DNA from 2 places in the Paenibacillus sp. FSL L8-0340 genome. Region 1 is predicted to be linked to the other one. Evidence: predicted binding sites of a transcription regulator. Region 1 holds the regulator's gene; the other holds the start of a gene.
What was found. The regulator LexA, encoded in region 1, represses DNA repair genes until DNA is damaged. The targets are predictions, from matches to a motif close to CGAACATATGTTCG.
Positions count from the first base shown of each region.

Region 2: NST07_RS18085 (YolD-like family protein) is a predicted target of LexA. The motif match lies at 4,599-4,612, and genes of this name have one in related genera.

Region 1 covers NZ_CP151967.1:4,236,929-4,243,710, reverse strand. The annotation lists gene NST07_RS18995 (hypothetical protein) at 1-583, opposite strand, end outside; gene NST07_RS18990 (TetR/AcrR family transcriptional regulator) at 881-1,432, shown strand; gene NST07_RS18985 (multidrug efflux SMR transporter) at 1,433-1,810, shown strand; gene NST07_RS18980 (L,D-transpeptidase) at 2,226-2,564, opposite strand; gene lexA (transcriptional repressor LexA) at 2,740-3,366, opposite strand; gene NST07_RS18970 (LysM peptidoglycan-binding domain-containing protein) at 3,660-4,073, shown strand; gene NST07_RS18965 (DUF896 domain-containing protein) at 4,184-4,393, shown strand; gene NST07_RS18960 (hypothetical protein) at 4,444-4,971, shown strand; gene NST07_RS18955 (HAD family hydrolase) at 5,007-5,792, shown strand; gene NST07_RS18950 (FixH family protein) at 6,031-6,453, shown strand; gene metH (methionine synthase) at 6,573-6,782, shown strand, end outside.
Region 2 covers NZ_CP151967.1:4,058,380-4,065,161, reverse strand. The annotation lists gene NST07_RS18120 (MFS transporter) at 1-698, opposite strand, end outside; gene NST07_RS18115 (LacI family DNA-binding transcriptional regulator) at 754-1,689, opposite strand; gene NST07_RS18110 (hypothetical protein) at 1,852-2,022, opposite strand; gene NST07_RS18105 (GrpB family protein) at 2,190-2,717, shown strand; partial or broken gene NST07_RS18100 (C45 family peptidase) at 2,660-3,268, opposite strand; gene NST07_RS18095 (hypothetical protein) at 3,629-3,820, opposite strand; gene NST07_RS18090 (hypothetical protein) at 4,055-4,453, shown strand; gene NST07_RS18085 (YolD-like family protein) at 4,643-4,966, shown strand; gene NST07_RS18080 (hypothetical protein) at 5,040-5,261, opposite strand; gene NST07_RS18075 (hypothetical protein) at 5,631-5,891, shown strand; gene NST07_RS18070 (AraC family transcriptional regulator) at 5,948-6,782, opposite strand, start outside.

The DNA.
Region 1 (6,782 bases):
AGATTTTCCCATCGTAGGGAATCACCATGTCAATCGAAGCAGCTCCGGGGAATTGCGCAAATAATCGGCTTGTTTCTTCCATGAGCAGTTTGTTTATTTGGTCGCCTGTAGAAAAGTAATCGATGTAATCTTCTTTTGTAATGCCGGAGGTTGGGTTCGCTTCTTTATATGCTTGGTAAGTCTCAAAAAAAGTAACCGTTATATTGTCTGTCCCGACGTTTACGTCTTTTATAAAAGTTTTACCTGTAAGATTGGCAGTAAAAGCCAGCACCTCGTCAGCAGATAAAGGTACTTGATCAGCAGACGTTGCTTGAGTGGCGTTGACAGTTCGTTCGGCTGAAGGTGAAAGGGGTGGGGCAGTTGTAGGTTCTGCTGTAGGCTTAGTCGTTGGTTTTGTTGCTGGAGATGGACTTGATTCAGTTGTTGGCTTGGCAGTAACCATCGGTGTTGCTAGCGCCGTAATCGAAGAAGTATGATCATCTGACTTGTCATCGTTCCCGAGGGTAACCAACCCTATGATGCCGGCGGCTACTAAGACCACCCAGAACCACCAAATTGTATAGAATGGTTTGTTCTTTTTCATCTTTTTCCTCCCGCCTGTAAGGGTGAATTCCTGTATAACTCTAGGATAGCCCATTCATTCACCTTACATAAGTATGGATAAGACATATGCGCGTAACCAAACTTAAAGAGAACGGCCAATAGCGGAACGAATAGCTGATCTTCAAACTATATGGTAGTTATTACCCATTTTGTGGGCATTGCAAGCGGATAGCGTATTCACAATATATTTTTGCTTGCGGAGTAGTCAGGTTATTTATACTTATATTGGTTTGACAAAAAACCGTCCAGACGGTACAGTTCAAATGGGGGTGATAAGGTGACTGTACATAACAACAGCTCTAAGAAAAAAATGATTTTGCAAGCGGCTTCCTCCATTGTTCGTGATCAAGGGGTGGAGCACTTAACTCTGGAAGCTGTGGCCAAAGCGGCCAACGTGAGCAAAGGCGGTTTACTGTATCACTTTCCTAACAAGGAACAACTGGTTTCCGGTATGGTGGATGAGCTGACCCGAAACTTTACGGAAGATGTTCAGAGCCGTGTAGAGCATGACCAGCGAGAAGCTGGTAAATGGAGCAGGGCGTACATTGAATCTACTTTTTATGGTTTTGGAGAAGGCAGTGACATGAACTCGGTGCTGGCAGCAGCTTTATTTACGAATCCAGGGTTGTTGACAAACATGCAGGAGAAATATGCTGAATGGCAACACAATTTTGAAAATGACGGTGTGGATCCACTTCGTGCAACCATTGCCCGACTGGTGACCGACGGACTCTGGTTTGCAGAAAAGTTTGGACTGGCACCGCCAGATCAGGAGTTAAAAGAACGCATTTACAAAGAATTGATGGACGGAGTAAAGGAGGAGAAGTAAGTGCCGTATCTGTTTTTGGCGATATCCATTGCCAGCGAACTTGTAGGAACTTCGATGCTCAAAGCATCGCAAGGATTCACCAAAATTATTCCTGTAATCGTAATGCTGATTAGTTTTATTTGCTCGTTCTTCTTTTTGTCGTTATCACTGAAGACTATTCCATTAAATACGGCCTATGCAATTTGGTCTGGAATCGGGGCGGTAGCTACAGTTCTTATCTCGGTACTGATCTGGAAAGAAAAAATAAATACAGGCAGCGTAATAGGAATAACCTTAATCGTCATTGGTGTGATTGTGCTGAATTTGCTGGGTCCCGGACATGGTTCCTCTGATGAGGCTGCCGAAACACAACAAACCAGCCTTTCCGATAGAGCCTAAGCTGAAGCTGAAGAAATAAAGATCATATACAATTTGTTCCAAACAATAGTATAGTGACGAAATAACAGTACCCTGCCAGAATGGTGGGGTATTTTCATATTCAAGAATACAGGGGAGTGAGTGAAAGTTGTTTGTGCATAGAGGAAATTTATTCCTTAATGGAATTGGCGTGTTTAGCGTATTGATGTGGCTCATATCGGTTGTAGCTTGTATTTACGCATTCGTACTGTTGGTTAAACTTGCCCGGAGAGGAATAATAGCTTTGGATTTGTACATATATGCTAAAAATCGTGAAATACGCGACCGGTATGAATCGGCAGACAGGAAGGACCCATATTAAGCACAATGAAAAACACCCTCGATCATTTTTTTGTGATCCTTAGGGTGTTTTTGCTTTTGTCTGATCACCATGCTGTTAATCCCTTATTGTAACCCGTGTTCCAATAGGCACGATTGCTGCAAGGGCCAGCACATCCTCATTGTACATGCGGATACAGCCATGGGAGACCATATGTCCGATGGAGGAAGGGTCATTCGTTCCATGAATGCCGTAATGTGGTTTGGATAGACCCATCCAGAATGCACCGAAGGGTCCGCCAGGCTTAGGCTGTTTGTTAATGATAGTGTATTCTCCCGCCGGTGTAACGGTAAGCATGGTGCCAATACCGACAGGGAACCCTCTGGTAACGATGTTATTGTCAAGCAAATAAAGCATGCGCTGCGACAAATCAACAATAATCCGATAATTAGGCATAGATTCAGCACTCCTTTGCTATCAGAATATGTGCGGAGTGCTGTTGCTGTTCGAAGGAATTGTTATATGGGATAAACAGAACAAATGTTCGTGATGAGTAAAATGACCATTTGAAAAGGGGAAAGGGCTGCTTCACTTTTTCAAGTGAAGCAGCCCTTAAATATGAACAAAAATATTAATGGATATCGCGGAAGAGACCGATAACTCGTCCCAAAATCGTAACGCGGTTAAGACGGAGGGGTTCATAAGCCGGATTCTCCGGCTGTAGACGAATGTGGTCACGTTCTTTGTAGAATGTCTTGACTGTAGCTTCGTCTTCTTCGGTCATGGCAACGACGATATCGCCGTTGTCAGCAGTCTGCTGCTGGCGGACGATTACATAGTCACCATTCATAATACCTGCTTCCACCATGCTGTCACCGAGAACGGAGAGCATAAATACCTTGTTATCTCCCACATAGTGGGAAGGTAGTGGGAAGTAATCTTCGATATTCTCCGTTGCGGTAATCGGCACCCCGGCGGTGACCTTACCTACGACAGGAATACGGGTAACCGTCTGTACGAATTGATGTACATTCTCGGAATCTTCCTGGCCGAGCAGCTCAATTGCACGCGGTTTCGTAGGGTCGCGGCGGATAAGGCCTTTCTTCTCAAGCCGGTCCAGATGGCCGTGCACTGTGGAGCTTGAGGCCAAGCCTACAGCTTCACCGATTTCCCGGACGGACGGAGGATAACCCTTGCTACGGACTTCGTTACGTATAAATTCCAGGATCGCCAGCTGACGACTCGAAATCTTTGACATCGGAATCAACCCCATATAGTATGTTTGGGAAAATTATAACATAGAACTTCCGTTCGTACAAACATAAGTTCTAACAATCTGAGATTAATAGTGGAAATAGTAGCCTTTTACCATATTAGTATCCAATAACGGTTTGAAAATGGCGGGAAAAGGCAATGCCGGTGCTGAAAACTGACACATTTATGGATACGGAAAAAAAGCGAACAATTGTTCTAAAAAATCTATTGATCAAAACACATGTTCGTGTTATATTATTTTCGAAAGTAAGAACAAGTGTTTGGAGGACGATGACAATGTTAAAATACAGTACATACCGCAGCATCTACGAAGAGGCCGGTGAAGTTAATTCAACTAGAGGACATTCTGCTTCTAATCATATGAATGAAATGAAACAATCCGCCGCCGCTTTATTTTCGGAGATCATAGGACTATGCCGGAAAGAGTATCTGGTGAAGCTAATGCTGGTCTTTATGCTTGTTGTATCGGGATTTACAGTTGTTGGTAATGTTTTTGCGAGTTCAGCATCATTAGTGAAGCAGGAAAAGCGGGTAGTAGTTGAACGCGGAGACACGCTCTGGAGTATCGCCCTTAAGAACAAACCAGCGGGAATGAAGACGGTCGTATATATAGAAGGAATTAAAAAAACAAGCGGTTTGAAGAACGGGAACATTCAGGCCGGAGATATACTGACATTGCCTGTGTATTAACTTCATCATAAGCAGTATAGACTGACGTAAAGAGCTTTCAGGGGGTAGACCTTGACAAGCTCTTTTTCTCATGGCAAAGTTAGAATGAATTTATAGGGGAGGGGAAAGCATTGAATATTGACGAATTGGTCGCACGCATCAATGAACTGGCACGCAAACAGAAGAATGGCGGCCTGAGTGAAGAGGAATTGGCTGAACGGGCCAAGCTCCGCGAGATTTATCTGGGCAACATCCGCAGCAACTTCCGGGCCCAGCTCGACACTATTGAAATCGTGGATAATGATGAGCATGAACAAGGCAACAAGGGACTCAAACATTAGTCCAGTGTGTCTTTTTCATAGATATTACAGGATGACTAGGGGGAACTGACATGGCCCGTTCTTGGGAAAGAATGGTTCAACGCAACACACAGCAGATCAACAAGCAAAGAAAGAAGCAGGGCAAGGATTCCATTTATGCTTCTTCGTCAAAATCAGCTGCGAAAAATAGTGATATCTTTAAGGGCCGCAACATTGCATTTCCTGTTGTTCTAATGCTGCTTGGAATTATGTTCTGGGTGGTAGGCTCGATCGACGAGGCCAGAGGCAGTGGCATCCTTGCCAATTGGCTGGGCGTCGTTCTTTACTTTGCGCTGGCGGCACTTCTATTCTTCCGGCGTCCGTATCTGAAGGTTGAGCGCAACAGAGTGTCTACGATTAAGTATAACCGTGAACGCTGGCTGCAAGCTGGAGATATTGAGAAGATCACTTTGTCCCGTGGAGTGGTCGTGCTTAAATATAAGGGCAAGCGCAAACAGTGGATTTTCTCCAAGCTGATTAACCGCTATAACACTGAGGCCATGGGTGTACGCCTGGAGGAGTTCGGCAAAGCCAATAACATCGAAGTAGTACACGAGTAGGAAGATATAACAGCGTAGGGAGAGGGAGAAATCTAATGCCAATTACCGCCGTACTATTTGATCTTGACGATACATTGCTCTGGGATGAACGGAGTGTTGAAGAAGCCTTCCGCAATGCATGTGAAGCTGCAGGTGACTCCATTGATCCTAAAGAGCTTGAAGTTGCTGTTCGCAGGGAAGCCAGGAATCTTTATGAAACTTATGAGACGTTCCCTTTTACAAAGATGATCGGGATTAATCCTTATGAAGCACTTTGGTCCAATTTCTCAGCTGGAGAACAGCCGGAGTTCCGTAAGCTCCAACAGTTGGCTCCTGTATACCGTAAAGAATCGTGGCGGCGTGGTCTGGCCTCCCTCGGTGTCGAAGATGAGGTGCTTGCCGAAACGCTGGCAGACAGGTTTGCTGCCGAGCGCCGTAGCCTGCCGTACATGTATGAAGAGACGTTACAGGTGCTTGATGCACTACGTGGTAAGGTGAAACTACTGCTGCTTACGAATGGTTGCCCGTCACTGCAGCAGGAGAAGCTCGACGGAGTGCCTGAGCTTATCCCCTATTTTGATCATGTAGTTATCTCAGGCAGCTTTGGCAAAGGAAAACCGGACAAGGATATCTTCCTGCATGCTCTTTCGCTGCTGGATATAACCCCTGAACAAGGGATCATGGTCGGCGACAAACTCACGACGGATATTAAGGGCGGCTTGGCCGCTGGTCTGACTACTGTCTGGATCAACCGTACCGGCAAATTACCAAATCCTGAGATTCAGCCGGATTATAGAATCGGCCATCTCTCTGAGCTCCTCCCCCTGGTACAATCGCTATAGTGTAACCTTTGAGAAGCCGGTATCCCTAATGGGATGCTGGCTTTTTTGCGCTCAAACAAAGAGGTTGGCCAATTATAATAGGGAGATAATCCATCTGTATATGACTAACTTCACGAAAAAGGCGTGAAAGTTTAAGCAATCTTCTAAAATTGCGAATATGTTGTGTATAATAGTAAAAGAATGCAACCACAAGCTGGAAATATCATTATAAATTCTACCTTGGTCGGGAGGACTCCGGATGATAAAACCCAAGAAGCTGATTACTCTTTTTACGATTGTGACGATGTCAATGATTGTAAGCTGTTCAGGTAATAGTGGGAAATCAAGCCATATGCATGACGGATCAGAGCACTCTATGGAGCCGATTCACGTCGAACTGAGCTGGAATCCGGTGGACGTATCGGTAAATCAAAAGGTGGTTTTTGAGGCTGTGGTCTCCCAGGGGAGTGAAGCTGTGGATGATGCGAAGGCGGTGCTTTTTGAGATTGTGAATAAGAATAATGAAGAAGACAAGCAGGAGCTTGAAGGCAAGCTCTCCGGCAACGGTACATATAAAGCTGAGGCGATCCTGATGAAGGAAGGCAAATATGATGTGACTTCGCATGTAACAGCTAGAACACAGCACTCTATGCCGACTAAAGAACTTACAGTGCAGCCATAATGAAATAGAGATAGCGGCTGGCTATAAAGAAAAACTATTATGCAGAGTGGAAAGGAAGGCTTTTCGATTCCGCTTTATTCTGCTAAACTTACTCTAATGTTTTACTGGGGGGATATGAAGTGGCTAAATACACACTTGCTGAAAGCTTGCAGCAGCGGATACTGATTTTAGACGGAGCAATGGGCACGATGATTCAACAGGTGCCACTTACCGGAGAGGATTTTGGCGGGGATGAGCTGGATGGCTGTAATGAGATGCTTGTGCTCACCCGTCCGGAGGTTATACAGACTATTCATGAGCAATATCTTGAAGCAGGCGCAGATCTGATC
Region 2 (6,782 bases), 180 kb from region 1:
CTCCAAATATAACGGAAACCGCTGAAAATATCCTGCTTGAACGTTTTTTTGGGTCCACGTGCGGCTGTAACACCAGTGAATGAGCCTGAGGCTAGCACCAGCAGGAAGGCTAACAGAAAGGTCATCCCATCTACAAAGATCGCCCAAGCGCCACCGAAGGCAGCGACAAAGATTCCGCCGAGCGCGTAACCAACAGTACGGGAGATGTTCTCTGACAAGGTCATCCAGCCTGCTGCCTGCTGGATATGTTCTTTGCCGACAACAGTCAGCAGGGAAGCCTGAAAGGCAGGAGACTGAAATTGTCCGGCAGAGGTTACAATTCCGGTAAGACAAACAATCAGGACGAAGGAGAGATTAGGGCTGGTAAGGGCGTAAGCGATTCCCAGTACAGTGATGCTCTGTACCAGATAGGCACATACAATCAGTGTTCTGCGGTTGACGCGATCGGCGAGGGTGCCCGCTACGCTGCCCAGCAACGAACAGATGACAAGGTTGCTGACAGTCATGATGCTCATCATTTTTGCACTGCCAGTCTCCTGCAGTACCCATAGACTAAGAGCGAGACTGTGAAAGGCATTTCCCAGTATCGTAAGCGTACTGGCTGTGAACAACAGCAGGAAAACTTTGTTTTTACGTAAAACCGGATAGTTCACTTGGGGCATAGGGGCATTCACGATCTCAGCGCTGGTAGAATTCATCAACAAAACCTCCTCGTAATCACTTAACTTAAACGTTTAAGTTATTATAAAGAATTTATTGGAGAACTTCAACCAAAAATTGATTGCTGCCTGTCAGACTGGAATCGTACTGTTCGCGAATAACAGATGTCATTAATTCGTAGGCGGTCAGTGCTCTATCGTTCTGAAACTGAATGACTGTCGTACTGTCCAGCAGGATTTCCGGTACTCCGCAGGTGCAAATGGCTGTAATTGAAGAGGCCAAGGCAGTTTTTTCAACAGCTTTTGCCAAATATTCATTGATGGCGATGATATGCTTATCCCGGTTAAGGGTCAAAAAGCTCACGAGTTCACTTTGTGCCTCTTGGGAATTGTTGACAATATGAACTTGCTCCCGCGGCAATCCCGATCCAGCAAGGATCCACTCCGCTAACGCCTTGTTATGATAACTCTCCATGACCAGACAGGAGGGAGCTGTGGAGGAAGATACAGCGGCCTGCAACGCTTGGGGATAGTTATAATTAACCTGATTAAAAAGACTGTCATCGATGATGCTGTCGAGCAGAATCAGAGGAACGCCTTCCACAAAATTGGCGGATATCCGGTAGAACATCTCATCCATAACGTCCAGCACAAAGACAGCATCCAGCTTGCGTTCACGGATTACATCCATCGCAGGATTAAGGGGATTTAAACGGACAAGCAGAGTATGATAACCGGCTTCTGTTAGCATCGCTTCCAGACTTTCCACCAGCGACATGTAATTTTGGCGTTTCCAATAGGGCAAAGCGGATGTCCGGTTAATCAGAATGCCGACCAGTCCGGTCCGTTGTTTGACCAGGGAACGCGCCGCGAGATTCGGGACATAATTCAGCTCCCGGGCAATTTGCAGTATACTCTGCCGGGTCGGGTCAGGGATTGTCTGGTTCTTCACATTATTCAGCACATAGCTGACCGTAGCTACTGAAACGTTCGCCTGACGGGCAATATCCTTCATGGTCGCTTTTTTCATCGGGCATTCTCCTTAACAAGGCTTAGAAGAAAAGCCTATCATTCAGCCACGGGACAAGTCAACTGAATGAAAAACTAAAAATATTTACTTGGAGACAAGAAGAGGCTGCTCCCCGTTATTCAGCGACGGGGGAGCAGCCTGTGTGCTGTACAATTTTACAGCTTAAGTTTCATTTTTGGTGACACCATTCAAACTGGGAACATAATCTTCAGCCTTATTGGTGTTTAACATCTGGGGTTCTTCAGTAAGATGTGCATGGTTTTGCTGGTTGTTTTTCTTATCTGCTTTATTATTTGCACGGTCGTGTTTGGGATCGGCACTATTTTTGGGCATGATTTCACCTCCATCTGCTAACAGATAGTATGAGAAACTGGTTTGCATTTTATCCCAGCCATCTGAAATCGGGGGTGCGTAGCCTCTCTGGAGTGTGTACCGGATCATTTACAAAGAGCGAAGGCTTAGAGTAAGCTGACAATAAAATAACTAACCCAGCAAAGAAGGTGACGGTCATCGCTGTAAGCCCTGTTCCTATTGAAGTGGTTCCTTATAATCCCGCTTGGAAGGCCGAATTCAGCAGAATCAAAAAGCGGATGCTTGAGATCCTTGGAGATCTTGTCATTGCTGTCGAGCATGTGGGCAGCACCTCAATTGAAGGTTTGGCGGCCAAACCGATTATAGACCTGGATCTTGTGATGGAGAGCTATGAGGCACTGCCTGGTATTGTCGAGAGGTTCCGGGAATTTGGTTATGTGCATCTTGGAAATCTTGGGATTGAGGGCAGAGAGGTATTTGAGTGCGAGAAGGATGACGGTTTGATGCAATATCATCTTTATGTATGTCCCAAGGACGGTAAAGGTTATCTGGAGCATATTGCTTTCCGGGACTATCTGCGGAGTCATCCTGCTGCGGTTCGGGCGTATGAGGAAGTAAAGCTGGCCCTGGCAGAACAATACCGCAATGACAGAGAAGCCTATACGGAGGGCAAGACAGCTTTTGTACATTCCATCCTAAACAAAGCCATGCAGTGAGCGGAGAAAAAAGTATGAATAGAGCGGCAACCGGACCTGAATAACAGGCCAGCCGGCTGCCGCTCTGCCAGTTGTTTCATTGCTTCCAGCGGATTGTAGTCCGTTCCTGCTTTCCAGAGAGTAGAGTACATCGCCTCTTGTCTCGCTTGCGAGTTATGCATCAGCTGAAGGTTATGTTGCTGCATGGCTGGCAGCGTATAGTGGTTGGTGGATACGATAAGCTGGGGAAGGCTCGCCGCCCTGGCATCATAAACCTTAATTTCTTTATGTGCCCCAGCTACTTCGATCAATGCCATTGAACCGTGCCTGTCGGAAACCAGAAAGTTCCTGTAATCGGAGATCGGCATGCTGCGCAGCAGGGTAACAGCTTCTCTGGTTGTAGTGCAGTCATCGAGCAGGGCCCGAACCACTCCCGGGAACACAAAACCCTCACCTGTCATTTCTGGCCGGATTCTGCCGGAGGTCATGGTCACGCTGAGACCTTCGTCATTCATGCCGTCATACCGGCCGAAGAGCTGAAGTGAAAATCCGATATGGGCGGCTTGCCCGTCACACGGGTGGTGCTCAGCAAAAGCTGATTATAGAGAGCATCCTCCCAGCCAAAATCATACGTCCGCATGTGATATGTACGGCTTTTGTCTATAGGACCGGTTCGCAAGGCTGCCTGGCTGCAATGGCCGGCTGCTGAATCGAACGCTGTGGTTCCAAGGTGAAGTTATTTCCCCGCCTTTATGTGCAATATGCTTGGCTACAGTTGAATTTTCTTGTATTCATGGCATTTGGATGGTAAATTATAGATATAAGTTTGGGATTGAAATTCAGCTAATAATTGCATGAAATGCGTACATTAATCAATCCGCCAGTCCGTATCTTGGCGGGTTGATTTTTTTAAAAAAGCAAGGCTGGTTTGACTATGTTCTGCTGTGAACAAAACGTTTTATGGTCCAAAAAGGTACCGTAAGGATACCTTTATTTGTTGAAATGCTTAAAGAATCCGAAGGATGATCAATTTCACAAAGGCCGGTAAAAGTTTCACCGCTCACAAGATGAACACGCTGCTTCATACTTTGCTCCAAGGCCGACTGTATTTCTATTTTTCTCATTCGTTTCACTTCCTTTTGAAACTGTGGCATTATGATCTCTACTTATCATTAAACAGGATTAGAAGAATTTAACAGACCTATTGGTTACAATATTGTATTATTATTATATACATTAGTTTGAAACCGGGTTATTCTTAAAGAAACTGTTTACAGTGAATCTAGACCCAAGCACCCTCCAGTTAGGACGGATAGGTTGATTTTCTCAGAAAAATGGAGTTGGAGAGGTGAATGGCTGTGGATACAAGGAATGTTATCAAAGGGATTTATCATGAAATCCTTGAACGGATCGAATTGCTGCTATTGAACTCAAGTCTTGAGTATGTGGAGCACTCTTCTGAAGTAATAGAGGGGGGCATGTATGCTTGGGGACAAGCTGACGTATTGAAAGATGCGTACCGGATGGCTTTGATTGAAGAATATTTGATTCTGGTTACCCAAATGCGGTTGGAGCTTGAAGAGAAAGACAGCAAAGCTCTCGCCAGTTTTGACCATAGCTGCAATATTGTATTGACTTATTTAAAGCAGGAAACGTTTGTGTACGAGAGTACGAAAGAAGATGTATTGAAGACGATTGAAAAAGAATTGGCTATTCAGTACTTCGTTATGAATCTGCCGGTGGAGAACATGAAATAATTGTCCCCATAACCTGGTCGTCGCGGTGAATCGGGCATACCTTTCTTGGTGTAATATTCAATCTAATAACGTTTAGCTCTCAGTCCGCCAGTGTTCAACTGGCGGATTTTTCCGTTGCTTTAATTTCTCTAAGATGGTTATAATACAAACAAGTGTTCTTATTTATAGGGACTGAGGAGGTCAGACAACATGAAGAAATTTGACAGCATATTCGACTGCAGCCGGGTGATGACTCCGGAGCACAAGCGCCGGATCATCCAGGATGAAGAAAGACAGCGCCTGCGAAGCAAACCCGTGCTCGATGCTCAGGAATGGGAGCTGATAGATCAAGTGCTTGCTTATTCCAAGCGTTACAACGAACAGATCACGATCACGCTGTTCGATCCAGAGAAAGATCATAAGATCAGGGGCGTTGTCATGTCAGTGGACCTGCAAATGCGACAGGTCAAATTACAGATTGAGTATGAATATGATTGGATTATGATTGACGATGTTATTCAAGCGACTACATAAATAAGGGTCCCAATCCTGGGACCCTTTCTTTAAAATTTATATGTTCATGTCATAAAAAATTGCGTTCTGCTTGTTACTTCAATGTTGCATATGGTTTGAATTCGTCCGGTATAGCCGTTACCCCTACTATAGCCTCGACAGCTTTCCAGGCCGCTTCAAAACTTGTTCCGCTGTAGATTGTTCTATCCCGCGCAGGGCCAGACAATGACATGTCAAACACTATAAATTCTCCAGACTCTTCAATGAGTCTGAAGCTTACGGCGCGGTCTTTTGATTGCATACGAATCTCCTTCAATTAGACAACCTCCTTAATCTTTTCTGCACTAGTATAAAGTCTACACAGCAGTATACCGCATCACCCTAATTGCATCAATTAACTAATACGCTGCAAGGAGCAACATTGACGGGAAGGTATTGAAACACTACAATTAGCACGAGTAGCCGTTGGAATAATTTAGGATTTCATTTTCTTTCATCGGATAAATAAGAAACCCATTAGGCGGGCTAACAGGAGGTGAAGTAAACAATGAAAAGATCGGTTAACCTGTTTAAAGTTTCGCTTGTGATGATCATTGTCTACTTGCTGGTTAGTTTTGTCGCAGGTCTAATCGGGATGAATTTCAACAAATTATAATGAGTCTGTTCTGCAGATAGGAGGAAGTCAATGAAAGGCGAACATTTAAAATATTTAGGCGGCGGTATAATTGTTCTTGGATTGATTGCTTCGATTCCTGTCGCCATGAATATGGGTACATTATCTGCCGGTATCTATCTGTTCATCTGGTCCTGCCTGATTGGCGTGTTTTTTATCGGTTTCGGGGAGCTGCTGTATTCGGTGCAACGAATTGAGCTTAAGATCGCCGGGGAACGTCCTCACTATGATCCATTGACAGGTCAATATGTTGACAAGACGGTAAGAAAGTAATAGGTTTTAAAACAACCCTGCCGGTGAATTCCGTCAGGGTTGTTCAGCATTTCCCCTTAACTCTCACGGAGAACGGCGCGATACTCGCTCGGCGGCATGCCAGTGTATTTGCGGAACTGCTTAGAGAAGTAGAGGGCGTCGTTGAATCCGACAGATGAGGCCACCTGATCGATGGTGAGTGTTCCCCCCAATAGTTCCCTGGCTTTGTCCATCCGCATCTTCAGCAGATACTGCTTGGGAGACAAACCGGTCTTTTGTTTGAATGCCTTGGACAGATGCACCCGGTGATAGCCCAACGTCGCCGCCATGTGGTCGATGCTGATCTGCTGGTGGAACTGCAGCGAGATCCAACGGATCGCCTGGTCGATCTGGCGGTCAATGACCTCAGGCATTTCTTTGGGACGGGCTGGAAGGACACTGAGGTTGGCCAGACCAAACTGGTGGAGCAGCAGCCGGGTCCAGCCGGAGGCCTCCAGGCTTTCCAGGCGGGGATAAGGGGATTGCTGGAAGGCCAAGCGAATATGTTCGTACAGGCTGTGCAGCTCACGGGTATTCCCCGAATGCAGCAGCGGACGTTCCTTGGTAATCCCGGCATCGGAGAGCAGTGCCGCAACAGCTTCACCCTGTAAGGCTACCCATACGTAGTGCCAAGGGCTGTCCTTGTCTGCCTGGTAACTGAATAGGGACCCCGGATAAATAACAAACGTGTCTCCGGTCCGGCAGTGCAGCGAGACATTCCCGCTTTGAAAGAAGCCCTCACCATCCAGCACGGTATGGATCAAAAAATAATCATGCACGGAGGGGCCGATCTTGTGACCGGGTACGGGTCTGCCTTCACCACTGAATAATACGGCCATGTCTTGCTCTTCTGGTACGAGATTAAAGCTGGCA